Regions from separate parts of the Pseudarthrobacter sp. MOO14 genome, predicted to be linked through region 2. Evidence: predicted binding sites of a transcription regulator. Region 2 holds the regulator's gene; the other holds the start of a gene.
What was found. The regulator LexA, encoded in region 2, represses DNA repair genes until DNA is damaged. The targets are predictions, from matches to a motif close to TCGAACANNTGTTCGA.

Region 1 (5,064 bases), 780 kb from region 2:
AATGGCACGCGCCGTGGGGGACCTGCTGGCCGAGTTCGACGCCGAGTTGGAGGATGAGGTCAGCATCCCGCCGTCGTGGAATGTAGCGCCAACGGACGCGGTCCCCATCGTCCTGGAGCGGTTGGTGGAGGATGCCGCAGGGGCCCGGCAGGTACGGCAGTTGCATGTGGCCCGCTGGGGCCTGGTCCCGTCCTGGGCCAAGGATCCCGGGATCGGGTCGCGCATGATCAACGCCCGCAGCGAATCGGTGCTGGAGAAGCCTGCGTTCAGGAAGGCCGTGAAGTCACGCCGCTGCGCAGTCCCCGCCGACGGGTACTACGAATGGAAGCAAGGGCCCGGGAAGTCCAAGCAGCCCTATTATGTGCACCCCGGTGAGGACCACGGGCTGGTATTCGCCGGCCTTTACGAGTGGTGGAAGGACCCGTCCATTCCGGAAGGGGAACCAGGGCGCTGGCTGCTGTCCACTTCCATCCTCACGGCTGACACCCCACCGCCCGGGACTGAATCCACCATCTTCGGGAAGCTGACGGAACTGCACGACCGCGTGCCCCTGCCCATGGACAAGGCCACCACGCAGGCTTGGCTGGACCCGCAGGCTGACGACGCAGCCGCCCTTGTGGACATGGTGCGGGCCGGGGTCAAGGAAGCGGCCGCCGACTGGCACGTGGAGTCCGTGGGCAAGGACGTGGGGAACGTCCGCAACAACGGACCGGACCTGATCCGCCCTGTGGAGGCACTGTTCTAGCAGCCACTGCCCAGGGTGCGGACGCCGTCACACGGTGACCGTGCCGGCGTCGTCCACGGTCCACGTGGGGTTGTAGGCGACTTCCCAGCGGAAGCCGTCAGGATCCGTGAAGTACCCCGTGTAGCCGCCCCAGGGCTGGGTAACGGGTTCGGCGATGATGGCTGCCCCCGCCGCTGCGGCCTCTTCCATGACCCGGTCCACGTCCCCGGCGCTGGCGAGGTTATGGCTGAGGGTGATGCAGGGAACCCCGTCCGGCGGGCTGACGCCTGCCTCCGCCTGCATCTGCCGGGCGTCCCAGAGGGAGAGCACCAGCCCGTGGTTCACCTGGATGAACAGCACCTCCCCGGCAACCTCGCGGTGGACCGGCCAGCCGAGGCCGTCGATGTAGAAGGCCCGCGACCGGTCAACGCTGCGGACGCCGAGGGAGATAAAGTCGACTCTTGGCTCCATGCTTCGATACTGTCAGATGATGGCGACAATTCAAGGAAACGATCGGGATGCCCAGGCCGACAAGGAACAGCTCGCAGCTGTCCGGGTTGCCGTCGATGAGGTGGATGACCAGATTGTCACCCTCATTGCCCGCCGCGAGCGGCTGATCCGGATCGCCGGCACCCTGAAAGGCGACGACGCCGAGGTGCGGGCCCCCGGCCGGGTGGAGCGGATCATCGAGCACGTCCGGGCCGCGGCAGAGAAAAAAGACATTGACCCGGACATCGTCGAGTCAACCTACCGGGCCATGATCTCCGCGTTCATTGAACTCGAACTGAAGATCCATAAGGAAAACAGCTAAGGAAACCCCTACAGGGCTTCCTCCACCGGAACCCCATGCTGGAATTCCCGCCCGTCCGCCTCGCTGAAGGCTGACAGGACGTGTCCTTTCCCGAGCCCGTTCAAGGCCGTGGCGGGAAAGCTCCCGGTAATGGTGTTTTCCGAGTGGGATACGCCGGACAGGTCGTAATCTTCTTCGATTCCCTGGTCCCGGTTGAACGCGTAGCAGGCAATGGCCTCCCCGTTCATGAATTCAATGCACAGCCGCCGCTGCGTTGAATAGTCCGGCGTGGCTCCCATCAAGCCCACCACGTAGGCGCCGGACTCCGGAATGGCGCCATCGATATCGAACGTGGCCACCAGGGTGGAGTCCTGGGTCTTGATGCTTGCCTGCTTCAGGAGTGCGTCATCGGTACTCATGCCATCATCCTGCTCCCTGCCGCACGGTCCGTCCACCCCCGCCTATGTTTTGCCGGCTCCCCGGCGTAGACTTGATTTATTCGAACACATATTCGAATGGAGCATTTGGGAAGAACCGTCCGGGAGGCGCGCATGGGCATGTTCAGCGAGTCCATAGACGTGGCATGTTCCCCCTCCGGGCAGCCTGAATCGTTAACGTGGGCAGGCAGGGACTATCTCGTCTGCGCCGAGCCCGTCCGGTGGTATGAACGCCGCCAGTGGTGGGCTGAAGACGCCAGGGCTCCCCTGGGGAGCGGCCCTGGCGTGGTGGACCACGAAATCTGGCGAATCCAGGTGCTTCCCGCTGCTGGGAACAATGCTTCAGAACCCCTGACCCTCGACCTCACCCGGCATGTTGGCAGCGGCCGGTGGCGGCTGCTGCGGATCCATGACGCCCTTCGCCCCAGAACAGCATGAGCTTCACCCACCTTCACGTTTCCACAGCATTCAGCGCCCATTACGGCGTCTCCTGGCCGGAGGAACTTGCACAGGCCGCCGCAAGCGACGGCGCCACTGCCCTGGCCTGCACCGACCGGGACGGCCTTTATGGCACCATCAAGCACCTCAAAGCCTGCATGGCTGCAGGCATCGACCCCATCGTGGGGGTGGACCTTGCAGTCTTCGACGACGACGGGGACCACCGCACGCAGGTAGCCGGGCGGGTGGTTGTGCTCGCCCGCGGGCACAACAATGGCGCGGGTTACCGTGCTCTATGCCGGCTGGTTTCCGATGCCCACGCCCGGACCTCCGGGAAGGCCGGGGGAACAGTGCCGGTAGCGGTCACCCGCGCCGAATTGGCCTCCCGGACCCTCGACCCGGCAACGCTCAAACCGGTGCTGACCGTGCTGATTGGACCGGATTCCGACGTCGGCAAGGCCATGGGAGGCAGGCGGTACCTCCGTCCCCGAACCCTTTTCAAACAATGGCTGGATGTCATGCCCGCGGGAACCGTCGTTGCAGAAATCGTCTCCCAGCTCAGCGCGCCCGGCTTCCCCCTCAGCACTGCCCATGCAGTCCGCATGCTCCGGCTCGCCGAAGAACACCACGTCCCCGCCATCCTCAGCAACGCGGTGCGGTATTGCGCTGCGGACGGGGCGCCAACCGCGGATGTCCTTGACTCTGCCCGGACGCTGAAGTCCCTGCCGGAGCTGGCAGGGGAACCGCTGCTCCAGCCCACAGGCCAGGGGTGGCTGAAAACCGCGGAACAGATGCTCGGCCTGGGCAAGGAAATCATTACCGCAGCAGGGTATGGGGCCGCTGACCTCAAGCAACTGATGGCCCAAACCGAGGCGCTCGCCGACCTCTGCCGGATGGACCCCACCTCGGACATGGGATGGAAGCAGCCTGTGGTGCCGGAGGCATCAGTCATTGGCATTACCCGGGATCCGCATATGGAACTCATCCAGCGGTGCCATGCCGGAATTGGCAGGCGGTTCCCGGGGATCGGCGGACACGACGAAAAAACGATGCTGGCTCGGCTTGAGCATGAGCTGGGGATCATCCGGAACCTGGGGTTCTCGTCCTACTTCCTGACTGTGGCAGAGGTATCCCGGATGATCCAGGACATGGGAGTCAGGGCGGCAGCCCGTGGGTCCGGGGCGTCCAGCCTGGTCAATTATTTGATCGAGGTAAGCCACGTAAATCCGCTGCAGCACGATCTCATCTTTGAACGGTTCCTCTCCAACGACCGTGCCACCCTGCCGGACATCGACATCGACGTTGAAAGCGCTGAACGCCACAACGTCTACCGCCAAATCTTCGAACGCTTCGGCTCAGAGCGCGTCACCCTGATGAGCATGCAAAACGGCTACCGGGCCCGCGGGGCAGTGCGCGACGCCGGGATGGCGTTGGGGATGGACGATGACGAGGTGGGGGAGATTGCCAAGCAGTTGTGGCGGTTCTCTGCCAGGAAATTCCGCGAAGCGCTGCAGGAAAAACCCGAACTCAAGGAGTTCGCCGGCCGGGTGGAGCACAAAGACGCCGACGGAAACCAGCAGCTGGACCTTCTGGTCGACCTGACGGAGCGGCTGGACCGGCTGCCCCGGCATATCTCGATGCACCCCTGCGGTGTCATCCTGGGAGACGCCACGCTCCTGGACCGCACCCCTGTCCAGCCCAGCGGCCTGGGCCTGCCCATGAGCCAGTTCGATAAACACGACATGGACCCCATGGGAATGCTCAAACTCGATGTCCTCGGCGTCAGGATGCAGAGCGCCATGGCCTTCGCGGTCCGGGAAGTGATCCGCCTGCACCCTTCCAAGGCCGAGGTGGTGGCTGCTGGCCGCCACCCGGCAGGTCCGGATGGCAGGGGACCTGACTACATCGCCGCTGACGGCCGGATCGACCTCAACGCCGTCCCCCTCGATGACGAACCGACCTATGAGCTGATCCGCAGCACCCACACCCTCGGGTGTTTCCAGATCGAATCCCCGGGCCAGCGGGAACTGATTGGAAAGCTGGCACCCCGGGAGTTCAACGACCTCATTATCGACATCTCCTTGTTCCGGCCGGGACCCATGAAATCGGACATGGTCCGTCCCTTCCTGGAACACCGCCATGGGTTCGCCCCGGAGGTGTATCCGCACCCGGACCTCAAGCCCGTTCTCCAGGAAACCCATGGAGTGACGGTCTTCCATGAGCAGATCCTCAAGACGTTCAATGTCATGACCGGTTGTGGGCTGGCCCGCGCGGACGAATTCAGGCGCGCCTTGGGCAACGAAGCGCTGGAGACTGCGGTGGAGGAATTCTTCCGCCGCGAAGCCCGTGCCCGCAATTACGCTCCTGACGTGGTGGACAAGGTCTGGGGAACCCTCAAGGCCTTTGGCAGCTTTGGTTTCTGCAAGGCCCACGGTGCCGCTTTTGCCGTGCCCACCTACCAGTCTGCCTGGCTCAAGGCCCACCATCCGGAAGCGTTCCTCGCCGGGCTCTGGGAGCATGACCCGGGAATGTATCCCAAGCGGCTGCTGGTAGCCGAAGCCCGGCGTCTTGGCATCCCCATCCTGCCCCTGGACATCAACCGCAGCCAGGCGGAGTACCGGGTGGAACGGGTGGAGGAAGGCAAGGACCAGGGAAAATTGGGTATCCGATTGAGC
Region 2 (5,064 bases):
GTCGATCAGCGAGTGCTTGCACAGGGCGGTCAGCATGTGGTCGTAGAACGGCACCGAGGTGTCGATGTTGGACACACCCGTTCCGTCGAGGTTGATCTCCACGAGGACGGAGGACTCGCTGGTGGCGCGCTCCATGCGGGCGGTCCGGGCCGCAGCAGTATTCGAACCGGTTGAACTCATGGTGAAGGATCCTTAGTGGGAGAAGGAGTGGTTCAGGGCGCCCAGCGCCGCTGTATCAAGTCTAGGCGGGAAGCGCGGCGTGGCCCGCAAGGATGCGCTCCAGGGACGTGAGGAAGGCTGTGGTTTCCGGCTCGGTACCGGCCGTGACCCGCAGGTGCCCGGGAATTCCCACGTCGCGGATCAGCACGCCCGCGTCCAGCAGTTCCTGCCAGACCTGGTGCGGGTTCTCCAGGCCGCCGAAGAACACGTAGTTGGAGTCGGACGCGGCGGGCTTGAGGCCCATCCTGGTCAGCTCAGCCACAATGCGGTCGCGCTGCTGCTTGATGTCCTGCACATCGGCCATGAGCGCTTCGCGGTGCTGCAGGGCTGCCAAGGCGGTTGCCTGGGTGATCGCGGACAGGTGGTACGGAAGGCGCACCAGCCGCAGGGCATCGGTGACCTCCGGGGCCGCGGCCATGTAGCCGAGGCGTGCGCCGGCGAGTGCGAAGGCCTTGCTCATGGTGCGGGAGACAATCAGCCGCTCCCTGCCGGGCAACAGGGTCAGGGCGCTGGGCGTGCCGTCGTGGGCGAATTCGTGGTACGCCTCGTCCACGATGACGATGGTCTGGCTTGGAGCACCGGCCTCGTAGACAGCCTCGACGACGTCCAGTCCCAGGCCGGTGCCGGTGGGATTGTTCGGCGAGCAGAGGAACACGATGTTCGGCTGCAGCTCCCTGACCTGCCGGGCAGCGGATTCTGCGCTGAGGTCGTAGCCCTCGGCCCGGACACCGGTGATGTATTCGGTGTCGGTGCCGCTCGCCAGCAGCGGGTACATGGAGTACGTGGGCGGGAAGCCCAGGGCGGTGCGGCCCGGGCCGCCGAACGCCTGGAGGATTTGCTGCAGGACCTCGTTGGAGCCGTTGGCGGCCCACAGGTTGGTTTCGTCGAGGCCGTGGCCAAGGTATTCGGCCAGGGCCTTGCGGAGCTCGGTGAACTCCCGGTCCGGGTAGCGGTTCAGGCCGGCGGCGGCCTCCGTCACGGCGGCGCTGATGGCGGCACGCACGTCCGCCGGGACGCCATGGGTGTTCTCGTTGACGTTCAGGAGAATGGGGACGTCCAGTTGGGGCGCCCCGTAGGGAGTCAGCCCGCGAAGGTTGCTGCGGAGGGGTAGCCGGTTCAGGCGTTCTAGCTGGTCGTTCACCTGAACAGTTTAGTTGCCGTGGCAACTACCGGAAAATATGACACTTTTGGCCTGCCTCGGAGACGCCCGGACGAAGAGCTGGCGGCAGCCTCCGGGGGACGCGCACCCGCAGTCACCAGGCCGCGGCGCCAGGCTACCGCTCCGCGGTACCCGCTCAAGAAGGGGTCAGCGGCTGGGGACGAAGAGCTGCTGCCCGGGCAGGACCGCGCCGGCGGAGAGGTTGTTGAGCTGGACGATGTCGGCCACGACGTCCCGTGCATCCCGATTCGGGGCCACGGCACCGGCGATGGACCACAGGGACTGGCCGGGCTGGACCGTGACTGTCACCGTGGGCGTCACGGCGAGGTCCGCGGCGGAATCGGAGGCCTTGGCCGGGGAGTGGAAAAGTCCCGCCAAGGAGAGCAGCAGGACCGCGAGGAGAATCAGCGGCACTCCCACCAGGACGATCCGCCCCCGCCGGGTCAACCGAAGCGGCGCCGGTGATGGCGCAGTTCCGGCACTTATCCGCCGGCTGCCGGACGAGTGGCGCTCCCCGGCCAGGAACTCCGGACGGGATATGTGGGAAAAAGTTAAAGCTGACATGAACTGAGCCCTCCTGGACCTGCCGTGCTGCCCGGGTGTCCGCCGCTGCCGTCCTGCCTGCCGTGCCGGAATACCAATCTCTTCCGGCCAGGTCTTCGAACAGGCCATGCAGTGGTTAGAACACATATTCGAACTTTGCTTACTAAGTTTTAGCACCTATCAACGAACAATGTCGAGACTCGCTAGAACAAATGTTTGAAAAAGCAATGTGGCTGGCCTAGCTTGGAAACCAAGAACAACCACCACTGAAGTTGAACAGCAGGGTCTGACAATGACAGCGGTGACCCTTCACGCAACGCCGGCCAACGGCGTGGGGCGGAAGATCCGGCGGCAAGCGAAAGGCATTGGCGAACATGGCAGCAGCAGCCGCCGGGGGCAGGACGGCCCCGCAACCAAAGAGGACTCCGAAGGGGCTTACCCCGCGGCAGAAGAAGATCCTCGAGACCATCCAGCGGTCCGTCAATGACAACGGCTACCCGCCCTCAATGCGCGAGATCGGCGACACGGTGGGCCTTGCGAGCTTGTCCAGCGTGACCCATCAGCTGTCCCAGCTGGAGAAGCTGGGCTACCTCCGGCGCGACCCGAAGCGGCCGCGGGCCATGGAGGTGCTCATGCCCCTCACGCTTGACGGCGGCGGCGGGAAGCCGATTGCCGCCTCAGCGCCGCAGACACCCGGCGCCACCGTAACGGAGCTGCCTACCGCGCTGGACACCGCCATGGTTCCGCTCGTGGGCCGGATTGCCGCCGGCGGTCCCATCCTCGCCGAGCAGCTCGTTGAGGATGTCATGCCGCTCCCCCGCCAACTTGTGGGCCAGGGTGAACTGTTCATGCTCAAAGTGGCCGGGGACTCCATGGTGGACGCCGCCATCTGCGACGGAGACTGGGTCGTGGTGCGCCGCCAGGCGGACGCCGTCAACGGTGACATCGTCGCTGCCCTGCTCGATGACGAAGCAACCGTCAAGACCTTCCGCCAGCGGGACGGCCACACCTGGCTGCTCCCGCAGAACACGCAGTACGAACCCATCCTGGGCGACCACGCGACCATCATGGGCAAAGTGGTTTCGGTGCTGCGGTCCCTCTGACACCGCCTGTCACCTCCGGCCGCGGCAGGCCTCTATCCAGAGGCCTCCGCGCCGAGCCTGGTGAGTGCGGCCAGCGCCTTGCTGCGGTCCGTGGTGGACCAGAAAGGCGGCAGCGCGGCCCGCAGGAAGCCCGCATAACGTTCGGTTGCCAGCCGCGAATCCAGCACCGCCACCACTCCTTTGTCGCCGGTTGACCGGATCAGCCGCCCGGCGCCCTGCGCCAGCCGGATGGCCGCGTGGGTAGCCGACACCGACATGAAACCGTTGCCACCGGCCTGGGCCACGGCCCGCGACCGAGCTGTCATGAGGGGATCGTCCGGCCTGGGGAAGGGAATCCGGTCGATCACCACGAGCCGGCACGACCCGCCCGGAACGTCCACCCCCTGCCACAGGGACATAGTCCCGAAGAGGCAGGTATCCGGTTCGTCCGCGAACTGCTTGACCAGGGCGGTCATGGTTGACTCGCCCTGGCAGAGCACGGTCATATCGAGCTTGGGCCGCAGGGCATCGGCGGCCTCCTCCGCAGCCCGACGCGAGGAAAAGAGGCAAAGGGCCCCGCCACCGGATGCTTTGATGAGCGCCTCGAGCTCCTCCAGGGCTTCCGGCGAAACACCCCGTCCGGGTTTGGGCAGGTGTCCCGCCACGTAGAGGATGCCCTGTTTGGGGTAGTCGAAGGGTGAGCCGACATCCACCCCCGTCCAGCTGGGTGCTCCGTCGCCTATCAGTCCCAGCCCGCCAGCTGCCGGTTCGAACGCGGACCCGATGGCCAGGGTGGCAGAGGTCAGCACAACAGTGTGGCCGGCGAAGAGTCCTTCCCTCAGCCGCCCGGCAACGGACAGCGGCGCGATGTTGACCAGCACCGGCGCATTCTCGTCAGGCTGGGAGTAACCCTGGCCGGGGTCGAAGGTGCTCGCGCGCGAGAACCAGACCACTTCGCGGTTCTCCCGGGCAGCCAGCAGCCGTTCGCATAATTCAAGGATCAGCATGAGGCGGGACCGGGCGAGCTGCCGCCCGCCGTCGGCCGTGGTGTTGCTGTCCCCCTTGGAATCGGACAGCGCCGCGCGGCAGGCCTCACGCAGCTGGTCCACGCAGTCCAGCTGTTCGTCGTTCAGGCCGTTGGGCAGCAGGCCGTTCGGGGCCCCGGCGAGGGCCAGCTCAAGGTTGGCGGCCGCAGCGTTCAGGGCGTCAACGGTGATGGCCGTGTGTTTGCGGGCACCTGATGCGGCGGCGTGCACCATGGCGACGGACAACTGCCCGGAGACGGCCCCGGTGACGCGGTCCTGCAGTTCATGCGCCTCGTCCACTACCACGACGTCATATTCGGGCAGCACGGCGAGCCCCTCGAAGGCGCTGACGGCGAGCATGGCGTGGTTGGTCACCACGACGTCTGCCTCGGCCGCGTCCTGCCGCGCCAGTTCACTGAAGCACTCAGCGGCCATGGGACATTTTTGCGCCCCCAGGCATTCCATGGAGGTCACGGACACCTGCCGCCATGCACGGTCGGTCACGCCGGGAAGGAGCTCGTCACGGTCGCCGGTGGCCGTTTTTTCGGCCCACTCCCGCAGCCGCACCACTTCCTTGCCCAGCTGGGAGGCGGGACCGCCCACAGATGCGGCGAAGTGCGGCACGCTGGTGTCCTCGCCCAGGGAGAACAGCTGGCCCTCCGAAGGCTCTTCGGAAGGGAACCCGCCCTCCACCTTGTGGCGGCAGACGTAGTTGGACCGCCCCTTGACCAGGGCCACTTTGACGGGCCGATCCAGGGCCGGGGTGATGTTCTTCAGGAGGCGGGGCAGGTCCCTGCCCACGATCTGGGTTTGCAGGGCCAGCGTGGCCGTGGACACCAGGGCGGGCTTATTGCTTTCCAACGCGTGGGCAATGAGCGGTACCAGGTAGGCCAGGGACTTGCCGGTCCCGGTGCCGGCCTGGACCAGGAGATGGTTGCCCGAACTGATGGCCCGGGCCACCTGGCGGGCCATTTCGTGTTGTCCGGTGCGGCTTTGTCCGCCCATGCCGGCGACGGCGCGGTCGAGCAGTTCAAGG

Region 1: a site for LexA is predicted at 2,014-2,029, ahead of AC4EEV_RS01770 (DUF6504 family protein). Genes of this name have one in related genera too.

The regions. Positions count from the first base shown of each region.
Region 1 is NZ_CM177849.1:391,241-396,304, reverse strand. Features, by position in the region: gene AC4EEV_RS01790 (SOS response-associated peptidase) at 1-745, shown strand, start outside; gene AC4EEV_RS01785 (VOC family protein) at 773-1,195, opposite strand; gene AC4EEV_RS01780 (chorismate mutase) at 1,212-1,535, shown strand; gene AC4EEV_RS01775 (hypothetical protein) at 1,544-1,933, opposite strand; gene AC4EEV_RS01770 (DUF6504 family protein) at 2,066-2,389, shown strand; gene AC4EEV_RS01765 (DNA polymerase III subunit alpha) at 2,386-5,064, shown strand, end outside.
Region 2 is NZ_CM177849.1:4,019,654-4,024,717, reverse strand. Features, by position in the region: gene hisB (imidazoleglycerol-phosphate dehydratase HisB) at 1-180, opposite strand, end outside; gene AC4EEV_RS18535 (histidinol-phosphate transaminase) at 242-1,360, opposite strand; gene AC4EEV_RS18530 (LysM peptidoglycan-binding domain-containing protein) at 1,526-1,942, opposite strand; gene lexA (transcriptional repressor LexA) at 2,296-3,024, shown strand; gene AC4EEV_RS18520 (ATP-dependent DNA helicase) at 3,057-5,064, opposite strand, start outside.